DNA from 2 places in the Actinomadura sp. genome. Region 1 is predicted to be linked to the other one. Evidence: predicted binding sites of a transcription regulator. Region 1 holds the regulator's gene; the other holds the start of a gene.

Region 1 (6,028 bases):
TCCGGGTGTCCAGATATGTCGTTTCCATCGTACCGACCGCCCCCGGCAGGGCGCCGAAAGGTTTTTTCGCGCCGCGCGATCACCCGGCCGCGTCCCCGGGCGGCGGGGCCCCGGCGGGCCCCGGCGGGGCGGTCAGCCGGGCGGCCAGTTGAGGCCGCGGCCGCCCAGCACGTGGGCGTGCACGTGGAAGACGGTCTGCCCGGCCTGGGCGCCGGTGTTGAACACGACCCGGTAGCCGGCCTCGGCGATGCCCTCGTCGACGGCGACCCGGTGCGCCTCGCGCAGCACCTCGGCGAGCAGCTCGGCGTCGGAGGCGGCGAGCTCCCCGACGTCCGGGTGGTGGTCGCGCGGGATGACCAGCACGTGGGTGGGCGCCTGCGGGTTGATGTCGCGGAAGGCCACCGTCCCCGCCGACTCGCGGACGATCTTCGCGGGCACGTCCCCGGAAACGATCTTGCAGAACAGGCAGTCGATCATCTGTCTCCCCTCGCCGCGGCCCGTGGCCGGCCCCGGAATCCTATCGGGAGCGGGCCCCGCGGCCCGCCGCGGACACGGTTCCGGGTGATCGACCTCCGGTTGCGGTCACCATGACGGCCGGTCACTGGTTAAGGTTGTCAACTCAAGGCGTACCCCCCGGTCCGCACGGCGTTGCCGCGTCCTGCCGGTTCGGGCGGGGCGCCCGATTCATGCCGCCCCGAGGGAGCCCGTCCGAATGGACGGCCGGGGTCGGCGAAGGCGGCGGACAGGTGACCGAGGCAGACCAGGACATGCCCTTTCGTAAACCGGGCCAGGAGGGCGCGCGTCGAACTGACGTGACCGAGACCCTCGTGGCCAGGGGCACGGCGGGGGCGGTGGCCGTCGCCTGGGACGCCGACCAGGCGGTGACCGCGCTCTACAGCGCCAACTACCGCTCGCTCGTACGCCTCGCCGCCATGCTCGTACGGGACGCCGGGACGGCCGAGGAGGTCGTCCAGGACGCGTTCGTCGCGATGCACGGCGGCTGGCGGCGCCTGCGCGACCCCGACAAGGCCCTGTCGTACCTGCGCCAGTCCGTGGTGAACCGGTCGCGATCGGTGCTCCGGCATCGCGCCGTCGTCGAGAAGTACGCCCCGAAGGGCCTGCCCGACGCGCCGAGCGCGGAGGCCGGGGCCATCGGGGAGCTGGAACGCTCGGCGGTCATCGACGCGCTGTCCCGGCTGCCCGCCCGCCAGCGGGAGGCGCTCGTCCTCCGCTACTACGCCGATCTCTCCGAAGCGGAGATCGCGAAGGCGATGGGCATCTCCCGCGGTGCCGTGAAGAGCCACACGGCGCGCGGCATGACCGCACTACGCAACGTCCTGGAGCAATTCTCATGACCACCGACCCCCACGACGAGCACGGCGAGATCCTCCGCCGCGCCCTGCACGCGGAGGCGGACTCGGTCAACCCCGCGGGCGACGGGCTGGAGCGCATCCGGGCCCGCATAGCCGACGGCCAGAGCCGCCGGTTCGGTCTCGGACGGTTCCTCGGCCCCGCCCGGTTCGGGTTGGACCGGTTCACCGTCGGCTGGGCGCGGCCCGTGCTCGCCGTGGCCGCCGCCGTCCTGATCGCCGCGCTCGGCGTGACGGCCCCGCAGACCATGAGCCTCATCCAGCAGACGGTCGGCAACAACGGGCCCGCGGACGGCGGGGGGAACGACACCGGCAGGGACCGCACCGACGCCCAGGGCAACCCGCAGTTCCCCGACCCGTCGTCGCCGGGGGCCAGCGCGTCCGGCTCCCCGTCGGCCTCGCCGACGACGAGCCCCAGCTCCTCGCCGGGCCTGTCGTCGTGCCGCATCCCGCAGCCGGGCGCCGCGTCCGCCTCGCCCGGCACGACCGCCACGCCGACCCCGGCGGCCACGCCGTGCCCGAGCGAGACGCCGACCACGCCGGCGACCACGCCGCCGCCGTCGACGCCGACCGCGCCGCCGACCTCCGGCAAGCCCACCGACACTCCGACGCAGACGCCGACGAGCGAACCGGCGGGCACGACGGAGCAGGGCGCCGCGGCCACGACGCCCTGACGGCCGGCACGTTCTGACCGCCGGCGCGCCCTGACGGCCCGCGTGCTCTGACGGCCCGCGTGCTCTGACGGCCCGCGGCAGGGGCTTCACCAGCGTCCGGTGGCGGCCAGCAGCACGCTGGCCGCCGCCACCCCGGCCGTCGACGTGCGCAGCACGGTCGGGCCGAGCCTGGCCGGGCGTCCGCCCGCCGAGGCGAACCGGTCCAGCTCCGCGTCCGTGATCCCGCCTTCGGGGCCGACCACGAGGACGATGTCGCCGTCCCGGGGCGGCTCGGCGGCGCTCAGCGGCGCCTCCGCCTCCTCGTGCAGCACGAGGGCCAGGGACGCCCCGGCGACCCGCGCGGCGACGTCCTCGGTGGACGCCAGATCCGGCACGTCGGGGAGCCTGCTGCGGCGCGCCTGCTTGGCGGCCTCCCGCGCGGTCGTGCGCCAGCGTCCGAGGGCTTTCTCGCGGCGTTCGGGACGCCACCGGGTGACGCAGCGGTCCGCCGCCCACGGCACGATCACGTCCACGCCGACCTCGGTCATGGCCTCGACGGCCAGTTCGCCCCGGTCGCCCTTCGGCAGCGCCTGGACGACCACGATGCGCGGCGCCGGGGGCGGCTGCCGGTGCCGCGCCCGCACGTCCAGCGTGAGGGACGCGCGGTCGGCGGCGGTGACGACGCACTCGGCCAGCAGCCCGGCGCCGTCGGTCAGGTCGACGCGCTCACCGGGCCGCAGCCGCCGCACGGCCGCCGCGTGCCTGCCCTCGGGGCCGTCCAGGACGACCGTGCCGCGCTCCAGCGCGTCCGTCCCGGTGAGGAACACCGGCGGGCTCATATGGGTCCTCCCCCGGGGTCACCCGCGCTCCGAGTCGCCGCGGAGGCCCTCCCGGTATGCCTCCGCCACGGCCCTTCAGTGCTGGTTGAAGACGTCCTTGATGCGGGAGAACACGCCGCTGCGCTGCCCGGGGGCGAACCTGCCGGGCGGGCGCTCCTCGCCGCGCAGGGCCGCGAGGCGGCGCAGCAGCTCCTCCTGCTCCTCGTCCAGCCGGGTCGGCGTCTCCACGTTCACGTGGATCATCAGGTCGCCGCGGCCGCTCTCGTTGAGGTGCCGGACGCCCCGGTTGTACAGCGTGATGACCTGCCCCGACTGCGTGCCGGGCTTGATGTCGACGCTCTCGGCCGCGTCCAGCGTCTCGATCGTCACGCTGGTGCCGAGCGCCGCCGCGGTCATCGGGATCTCGACCGTGCAGTGCAGGTCGTCGCCCTCCCGCTCGAAGATCGGGTGCGGCTTCTCCACGATCTCCAGGAACAGGTCGCCGGGCGGGCCGCCGCCCGGGCCGACCTCGCCCTCGCCGGCGAGCTGGATGTGGATGCCGTTCTCCACCCCGGCCGGGATCTTGACCTTGACGGTGCGCCGGGTGCGGACGCGGCCGTCGCCGGAGCACTCGGTGCACGGGTTGCGGATCACCGACCCGAACCCGCCGCACGCCGGGCACGGCCGCGCCGTCATGACCTGGCCGAGGAACGAGCGCTGCACCTGCTGCACCTCGCCGCGGCCGTGGCAGGTCTCGCACGTCTCCGGGTGGGTGCCGGGCGCGCAGCCCGACCCCTCGCAGGTGGCGCAGGTCACCGCGGTGTCGATGGACAGCTCGCGGGTCGTGCCGAACGCGGTCTCGGCGAGGTCGAGCTCGACCCGCAGCGTCGCGTTCCGGCCGCGCCGCGCCCGCGACCGCGGGCCGCGCGAGGTCGCCGTCCCGAAGAACGCGTCCATGATGTCGCTGAACGGGAACCCGGCGCCGCCGAACCCTCCGGCGCCCGCGCCGCCCCCGGAGGCGAACGGGTCCGCGCCGAGGTCGTACATCTCGCGCTTCTTGGGGTCGGAGAGCACCTCGTACGCCTGGGTGATCTCCTTGAACTTCTCCTGGGTCTCCGGATCCGGGTTGACGTCCGGGTGGAGCTCGCGCGCGAGCCGGCGGTAGGCCTTCTTCACCTCGTCGGCGCTGGCGTCGCGCCGGACGCCCAGTGTCGCGTAGTAGTCGTTCGCCACCTTACGACCCCGCCAGGATCTGTCCCACGTAGCGTGCCACTGCCCGTACCGCTCCCATCGTGCTGGGGTAATCCATGCGTGTAGGCCCGAGCACTCCAAGCCGGGCCAAGGTGAGGTCGCCCACCCCGTAGTCCGCGGCGACGACCGAGGTCGATCTGAGGCCCAGGTCGGGGTTCTCGGTGCCGATCCGCACCGTAACTGTAGAGGAGTCTCCGGTCTCGCCGAGCAGCCGCATGAGGACGACCTGCTCCTCAAGCGCCACCAGCACCTCCCGCAGGCTCTGCGAGAAGTCCACGGCGGCGAGGTTGGCGGCGCCGGCGAAGACGATCTTCTCCTCGTGCTTCTCGACGAGCGTCTCCAGCAGGACGGACAGCACCGCGGCCGCCGCCGGCCGGTCGTCCGGCCCCACCTTCTCGGGGAGGTCGGCCACCGCCGCCGGCACGTCGCCGAGGCCGAGCCCGTCCAGGCATGTATTGAGCAACGCCCGCAGGTGCCCGATCGATTCCTCGGAGACCGGGCCCGGCGTCTCGATGACGCGCTGCTCCACCCGCCCGGTGTTGGTGATCAGGACGAGCAGCAGCCGCCCCTCGGCGACCTGGACCAGCTCGACGTGCCGCACCGACGAGCGCGTCAGCGACGGGTACTGCACGACGGCGACCTGCCGGGTGAGCTGCGCGAGCAGCCGCACCGTGCGGCTGACGACGTCGTCGAGGTCGTAGGCGCCGGACAGGAACGTCTCGATCGCGCGCCGCTCGGCGACCGACAGCGGCTTGATCGTGGACAGCCGGTCGACGAACAGCCGGTAGCCCTTGTCGGTGGGCACGCGCCCGGCGCTGGTGTGCGGCTGGGTGATGTAGCCCTGCTCCTCGAGCACCGCCATGTCGTTGCGGATGGTCGCCGGCGACACTCCCAGGTTGTGCCGCTCCGCCAGGGCCTTCGACCCCACCGGCTCGTTAGTGGAGACGAAGTCCTCGACGATGGCGCGCAGGACTGCGAGTTTACGGTCGTCCAGCACGGCGTCACCTCCCTCGTCCGGCCGGCCTCCCCGCCGCTGGCACTCCTTACTCCTGAGTGCCAAGTGTACGGCCCCGAAAGCCTGATCGGAGTGCTCGCGCACTCCCGTACGGCTGCGTGATCCTATCCGCATCGGGCGCGGACGCCACGCCGGGGGACGAGGGGCGACGCCGCACGGCGCCCGAGCCGGGTTAATGTGCGGACCCGTGCGCAGCAAGGACTACGGAAACGACGTGCTCGCCGGCGACTGGCGCAGACCGCGCAAGGGCCGGATCCCCGAGGTCCCCGCCGAACCGGGGCTGGTCGCGGAGGATCCGGACAGCGGGTTCTGCGGCGCCGTCGTCGGCTGCGACAAGTTCGGCGTCACCCTGGAGGACCGGTTCGGCAAGCGCCGCGTCTTCCCGCTCACCAAGTCCGGCTTCCTGATCGACGGCGAGCCGGTCACGCTCGTGCGGCCGTCCGCCGCGCCCAAGGGCCCGGCCCGTTCGGCGTCCGGCTCAGTCGCCGTCCAGGGGCTGCGCGCCCAGGTGGCCAAGGAGAGCCGCATCTATGTGGAGGGCGTCCACGACGCCGAGCTGGTCGAGAAGATCTGGGGCCACGACCTGCGCGTCGAAGGCGTCGTCGTGGAGTACCTCGAAGGCGTCGACGACCTGCCCGCCATCGTCGAGGAGTTCGGCCCGGACGAGGACCGCCGCCTCGGCGTCCTCGTCGACCACCTGGTGGAGGGGTCCAAGGAGTCCCGGATCGCCGCGCAGGTCTCGTCACCGCACGTCCTCGTCACCGGGCACCCGTTCATCGACATCTGGGAGGCCGTCAAGCCCGCGACCGTGGGCATCCGCGCCTGGCCCCGCATCCCCCGCGGCATCCCGTGGAAGGAGGGCGTCATCGCCGAACTCGGCTGGGGCGACGACACCGGCGCGGCCTGGAAGCGGATCCTGAA
Region 2 (6,028 bases), on a different contig from region 1:
GGCGGGGTCGGCGGCCACGAGGGCCGGGGTGGGGATCTCGCAGCCGGCGAGGAGCGCCAGCGCGGCGATCTCCCGCTCGGGGGAGAAGTCGGGCGAGGAGGTGCGGTTCGTCCAGCGGCGCAGGACGAGGCGGTGGGCGCTGCCCGCGCCGCTCTCCACGAGCAGGGCGTGGTTGGCGTGCGAGGTGCCGCCGGCGAGCGGGCGCACCATGCGGATCTCGGCGCCGGCGCCGAGGCACTCCTCCACCCAGCGCAGGGTGGGGTGGCCGGGTGGGGCGCCGGTCGGCAGGCAGGGAGCCGGTGTGCGAGTCACCTGATCCATGAAAACGGATTCCGAAGGGTATTGGGAGTGATTTTGCGAAGACGGAACGTAACAGAATGCACGTCAACGGCGCGGTCCGGCGGAGCATCTTCGGTCGCCGCGGGCGGTTCCCGGACGAACGCCACGGATTCCGCGGGGTATCCGGAGGAGTCCGGGTGGGGCCCGCGCGGCCCCACCCGGTGAGACCGGTCAGTCCTTGGGGTCGCGGCGCGGGCGCAGCAGCGCCTCGGCGAGGGCGAGCATCGTCTCCTCCAGGGTGGACAGCCGCTTGAGCACGTCCTCGTGCACGGCGTTGACCTGCTTGGAGACCTCGTCGTGGACCCCGTCGACCTTGCGGCCGACCTCGTTCTCGACGTGCAGGAAGCGCTTGGCGAACTCGGCCTGCGCGGCGTCGGCGCGCCGCCCGGCCTCGTCCTGCATGCTCTCCACGCGGCGCGCGAACTCCGCCTGCACGCCGCCGACCTGCCGCGCGACGTCCTCCTGCATGTTGCCGACCTGCTTGGCGACGTCCTCGTGGATGCTGCCGACCTGCCGGGTGACGTCCTCGTGGATGTCGCCGATCCGCTTGCCGAAGTCGTCGTGCACGCCGCTGACCTGCCGCGTCACCTCGGTGTGCACGGACTCGACCTGCTTGGCGACGTCGGCGTGCACCGACTCGACGCGGCGGGAGACGATGTCGACCTGCGCGGTGAACTCCTCCAGTGCGCCGTCGACCCGCTTGGCGACCTCCTCGTGGATGGTGTCGATGCGCTTGCGGACGTCCTCGTGCACGTCCTCGAACCGGCGGGAGAACTCGTCCATGCGCTTGGCGACGTCGCTGTAGGCGGTCTCGGCGATCTGCGACATGGTCGCCTTGACCTCGTCGCGGTCGGGCCGGGCGCGCAGCTCCTCGATCAGCGGGTCGACCGCCTCGGCGAGGTGCTTCTCCAGCGCGTCGAACCGGTCGCCGTACTCGGCCGCGGGACGCTGCGCGAGGTCGCGCAGCATGCGGTGCAGCTCGGCGATCTCCAGCGTGGCGGGCAGCCGGCCGATGCGCTCGCCGACCCCGTCGATGCGGCCGTCGAGGCTCTCGAACCGCCCGTCCAGGCCCTCCAGCTTGCCGGACAGCCCTTCGAGCCGGCCGTCCACGCCGTCCAGCCGCCCGTCCAGCCCGTCGAGCCGGCCGCCGACGCCCTCGACCCGGCCGTTGACCGCCTCAAGACCCTGCTCCATCCGCTCGGCCATCTCGCCGAGCGACTGGTCGACCCGCGCCGTGACCCCGTTGATCGAATGCTCCAGCCGCTCGGACCGGTGCCCCAGCTCGGCGAGCGACTTGTCCAGCCGGTTGAAGCGGACGGACGCGGCCTCCATGCTGCCCTGGAGCTTGTCCAGCCGCTTGGTCATCTCGTCCATGCGCTGGGACGCCTGCTGCGTGGCGTCGGTGATCTGCTGCGCCGAGTCGAGGACGGCCTGGATGCGGGTCAGGCCCTCGTCGACGTTCTCCGCGACGACGCCCACATCGGCCCACAGCGCGGGCAGCTCGGCGACGGGCTTGACCCGCTCGCCGAACGACTCGATGTGCTCGGCCAGTCCTTCGGCCCATTCCGGGGGCTTGCCCGACAGCTCGTCCACCTGCCCGCGGACGCTCTCGAGCTGCCCGGTCAGCCCGCTGAGCTCCCGCTCGCGGACCTCGCGGAGCAGCCACTCCATGCCTTCCAGCCGCTGGCGAATCTCGTCCAGGACCTGACCCTGTGAGCGCTGTTCATAGACGTGGTCCTGCGCCGCACGGGCGAGCAACTCCCGCATCCGATCCGAGACCGGTTGACCCCCCGTCTGCAGGAAGTTGTGATTCGTTTCCACCCGATGCTCCTTCGTGTGCCGGCGCGACGAAATGACGCACGGCAAATGAATCTGTGAGATGGCCACTGTAGTGCGTGTAGACGACCGCTAAAACGGGTAGCAGAGAAGATTGTGAGTTCTGCGGAATGCGCCTGTTATCCAGCTGGGGTGAATAGCGAGAAATAGCCGGGTGCGAGGCTGTTCTCACGTTTCGCGGCAATCGCGATGATCGTGGGGATGCGCCGGTGGTGTACGGCGGCCCGGCGCGGCGCCGTGTCCGTACATCTCGTCCAACATCCGCAGTTCCCGCTCCGCCGCTCAACCCCGACGGCCGCCGCGTGCGGCGGGGGCGCGCCGCCGCGCGGCGGGCGGCGGCCCCATTTCGGAGGGTATTTCGTGGCGCCGAAGTGCCCGCCGCTGAACCTGGCTTGGCGTTTCCGGGAGCGCCGGTCCGCGATCGCCGATTCGCGGCTGCCGCCGCGCCCTTGCCGGGCGCCCGCAATCCCTGGTGGACGCGATGCCGGAAAACGCCGATGATTTGCACCGCCGTGGCGCGTCGCCCGGTCCGGCTTGGCGTTGCCCGCCGGGCGGAAGATCTTTGGGCACGGTTGCCGGCCGGCCGCCGCTCCAGGCGGGTCAGGGCGCCTGGACGGGACGGGCGAGGAGGGCGACCGGGGCGCGCCCGACCCGCGTCGCCACCAGCGTCAGCGCCGCGCCGCCGCGGCCGGACCCGCGCCCGCCGAAGCCGAGGTCGCGCCGCAGCCGGTCGGGGTCGACGGCCGAGCCGCGCTTCTTGACGGTCAGCGCGCCGACGCCGCGGCGCCGCAGCTCGGCGCGCAGGCGTTTCACGGAGAACGGCAGCACGTCCTCTATCTCATAGGCGGAGGCGAACGGCGTCGGGCACAGCCGGTCGGACGTGATGTACGCGATGTGCGGGTCGGCGAGCCCGCCGCCGACCAGCTCCGCCACCTCGCCCACCAGGTGGGCGCGGATCACCGCTCCGTCGGGCTCGTACAGGTAGCGGCCCCACGAGCGCACGTCAGGGACGTCCGAGCCGTGCGGGGTCAGCGTCCAGACCTCGGGGTCGGTGTCGGACGAGAGCAGCGTGGCCCGGCGCCCCACGTCCCCTGCGAGCGACCCCAGCCACAGGGCCGCCTCCTTGACGTCGCCGTGGACCGACACCCATTCGGCCTCGGCGCCGTCCGGGACGGCCTCGTGCGGTATGCCGGGGGCGACCTTGACGCATGCGGCGGGTGCCTTCCGCGCGATGTCCAGGACGACGTCGAGCGGCGGCTCGTAGGAGCGGGGGTCGAAGACCCTGCCGCGTGCGCTCCGCCGGCCAGGGTCGGCGAACACTGCGTCGGCCCCGTCCACGGAGGCTTTGGTGGCGTCCCCCATGCGTATGGAAGCGTCGAGTCCAAAGACGGTCACGTTCGCCTGCGCGACCTCCGCCGTCAGGGGGTCGAGCTCCACCCCCTCCCCGGCAAGCCCCGCCCGGCCCCGGGCTATGAGGTCGGCTCCTATGCCGCAGCCCAGGTCGAGCACATACGCGCCGTCCAGATGGGTAGCGAACCGTCGTGCCCTGTGTGCAGCCACGCTCGCACGGGTCGCCTGCTCTAGCCCGGCCGGTGTGAAGTACATGCGGTCGGCGTCCGGACCGAACTTGGCCCGCGCCCGCTCGCGGAGCCGCACCTCGGTGAGCGCGGCCGCGACGAGCGCGGGATCGTGCCGTTCGCGCAGCCGGGACGCCGTCGCGAGCAGCGCGTCATCGCGCACGTCCGCGGCGGCCGCCTCGGCGAGGAGCGCCTGGCCGGACGGTGTGCGCAGGGCCCGGAACGACGCTATGTCCATAGGGCGAAGTTAGCGGCGGGCCAAGTCCGCGCGGTGCGCTCGTGTCCGTGTTGACGGGCTCACGGGCACAGAATAGTCTCCATGTCTGGCACTCTCGTAGTGAGAGTGCCAACAAACAGCGACAAGGTCGGTCTGGCACCCGCGACGGCAGGCCGGTCCAGGGTCGCCTCTTCTGTCACATGTGCTGGCCGGTCACCCGTGGCCGGCCGAGGACCAATCGAAGGGGAGGTCAGATCGTGACGACCGCCACCAAGGTTGTTCTCAAGCCGCTTGAGGACCGCATCGTCGTCCAGCCGCTTGAGGCCGAGACCACCACCGCGTCGGGCCTGGTGATCCCGGACACCGCGAAGGAGAAGCCCCAGGAGGGCACCGTCATCGCGGTGGGCCCGGGCCGTGTCGACGACAAGGGCGAGCGCGTCCCGGTCGACGTCAAGGTCGGCGAGGTCGTGCTCTACAGCAAGTACGGCGGCACCGAGGTCAAGTACAACAACGAGGAGTACCTCGTCCTCTCGGCCCGCGACGTGCTCGCGGTCATCGAGAAGTAGTCATCGAGCCGTGATGCACCCGCCCCGGTCGGCGCCGCCTTCGGCGGGGCTGCCGGGGCGGATCGCGTAATAGAGGAGTATCCGCATGGCGAAGATCCTGGAGTTCGAGGAGGACGCTCGCCGGGCTCTTGAGCGCGGCGTCAACGCCCTCGCGGACGCCGTCAAGGTGACGATCGGCCCGCGCGGCCGCAACGTCGTCATCGACAAGAAGTTCGGTGCGCCGACGATCACCAACGACGGCGTCACCATCGCCCGCGAGGTGGAGCTGGAGGACCCGTACGAGAACCTCGGGGCCCAGCTCGCCAAGGAAGTGGCGACCAAGACCAACGACATCGCGGGCGACGGCACCACCACGGCGACCGTCCTCGCACAGGCGCTGGTCCGGGAGGGCACCCGCAACGTGGCGGCCGGCGCGTCCCCGCTCGCGCTCAAGCGCGGCATCGACGCGGCCGCCCACTACGTGTCCGACCAGCTGCTGAAGTCGGCCCGCGAGATCGTGGAGAAGGGCGAGATCGCGCACGTCGCCACCATCTCCGCGCAGGACGCGCAGATCGGCGAGCTGATCGCCGAGGCGTTCGAGAAGGTCGGCAAGGACGGCGTCATCACCGTCGAAGAGGCCCACACCATGGGCCTGGAGCTGGAGTTCACCGAGGGCCTCCAGTTCGACAAGGGCTACCTGTCGCCGCACATGGTGACCGACCACGAGCGCATGGAGGCCGTCCTGGAGGACGCCTACGTGCTCATCGTGGACGGCAAGATCTCCAACGTGCAGGAGTTCCTGCCGCTGGCGGAGAAGGTCGCGCAGACCAAGAAGCCGCTGCTCGTGGTGGCCGAGGACGTCGAGGGCGAGGCCCTGGCGCTGCTCGTCGCCAACAAGATCCGCGGGACGTTCACGTCCGTCGCGGTGAAGGCGCCCGGCTTCGGCGACCGCCGCAAGGCGATGCTCGGCGACATGGCCACCCTCACCGGCGGCCAGGTCGTCAGCGAGGCCATCGGCCTCAAGCTCGACTCCATCGGGCTGGAGGACCTCGGCCGCGCCCGCCGCATCACCGTCACCAAGGACAACACCACCATCGTGGACGGTGAGGGCTCCGCCGACGACATCAACGCGCGGATCAACCAGATCAAGGTCGAGATCGAGAACTCCGACTCCGACTGGGACCGCGAGAAGCTGCAGGAGCGCCTGGCCAAGCTGGCCGGCGGGGTCTGCGTGCTGCGCGTCGGCGCCGCCACCGAGGTGGAGCTGAAGGAGAAGAAGCACCGCCTGGAGGACGCCATCTCGGCGACCCGCGCGGCGATCGAGGAGGGCATCGTCTCCGGCGGCGGCAGCGCGCTGGTGCACGTCGCCAAGGAGGGCTTCGACGCGCTCGGGCTGTCCGGCGACGAGGCCACCGGGGCGGACGCCGTCCGCCGCGCGCTGAACGAGCCGCTGCGGTGGATCTCCGAGAACGCCGGCCAGGAGGGCCACGTCGTCGTCTCCAAGGTGCAGGCGC

What was found. The regulator HrcA, encoded in region 1, represses chaperone genes, less so after heat shock. The targets are predictions, from matches to a motif close to TTGGCACTCTCNNNNNGAGAGTGCCAA.
Region 2: a site for HrcA is predicted at 4,076-4,102, ahead of groES (co-chaperone GroES). Genes of this name have one in related genera too.

The regions. Positions count from the first base shown of each region.
Region 1 is NZ_JBIQHY010000194.1:58-6,085, reverse strand. It holds gene ACIWVC_RS33710 (histidine triad nucleotide-binding protein) at 133-477, opposite strand; gene ACIWVC_RS33705 (SigE family RNA polymerase sigma factor) at 768-1,355, shown strand; gene ACIWVC_RS33700 (hypothetical protein) at 1,352-2,044, shown strand; gene ACIWVC_RS33695 (16S rRNA (uracil(1498)-N(3))-methyltransferase) at 2,131-2,862, opposite strand; gene dnaJ (molecular chaperone DnaJ) at 2,938-4,074, opposite strand; gene hrcA (heat-inducible transcriptional repressor HrcA) at 4,076-5,089, opposite strand; partial or broken gene ACIWVC_RS33680 (DUF3097 domain-containing protein) at 5,295-6,028, shown strand, end outside.
Region 2 is NZ_JBIQHY010000027.1:46,518-52,545, reverse strand. It holds gene ACIWVC_RS12885 (phosphotransferase family protein) at 1-321, opposite strand, end outside; gene ACIWVC_RS12880 (hypothetical protein) at 511-2,160, opposite strand; gene ACIWVC_RS12875 (SAM-dependent methyltransferase) at 2,776-3,990, opposite strand; gene groES (co-chaperone GroES) at 4,224-4,535, shown strand; gene groL (chaperonin GroEL) at 4,621-6,028, shown strand, end outside.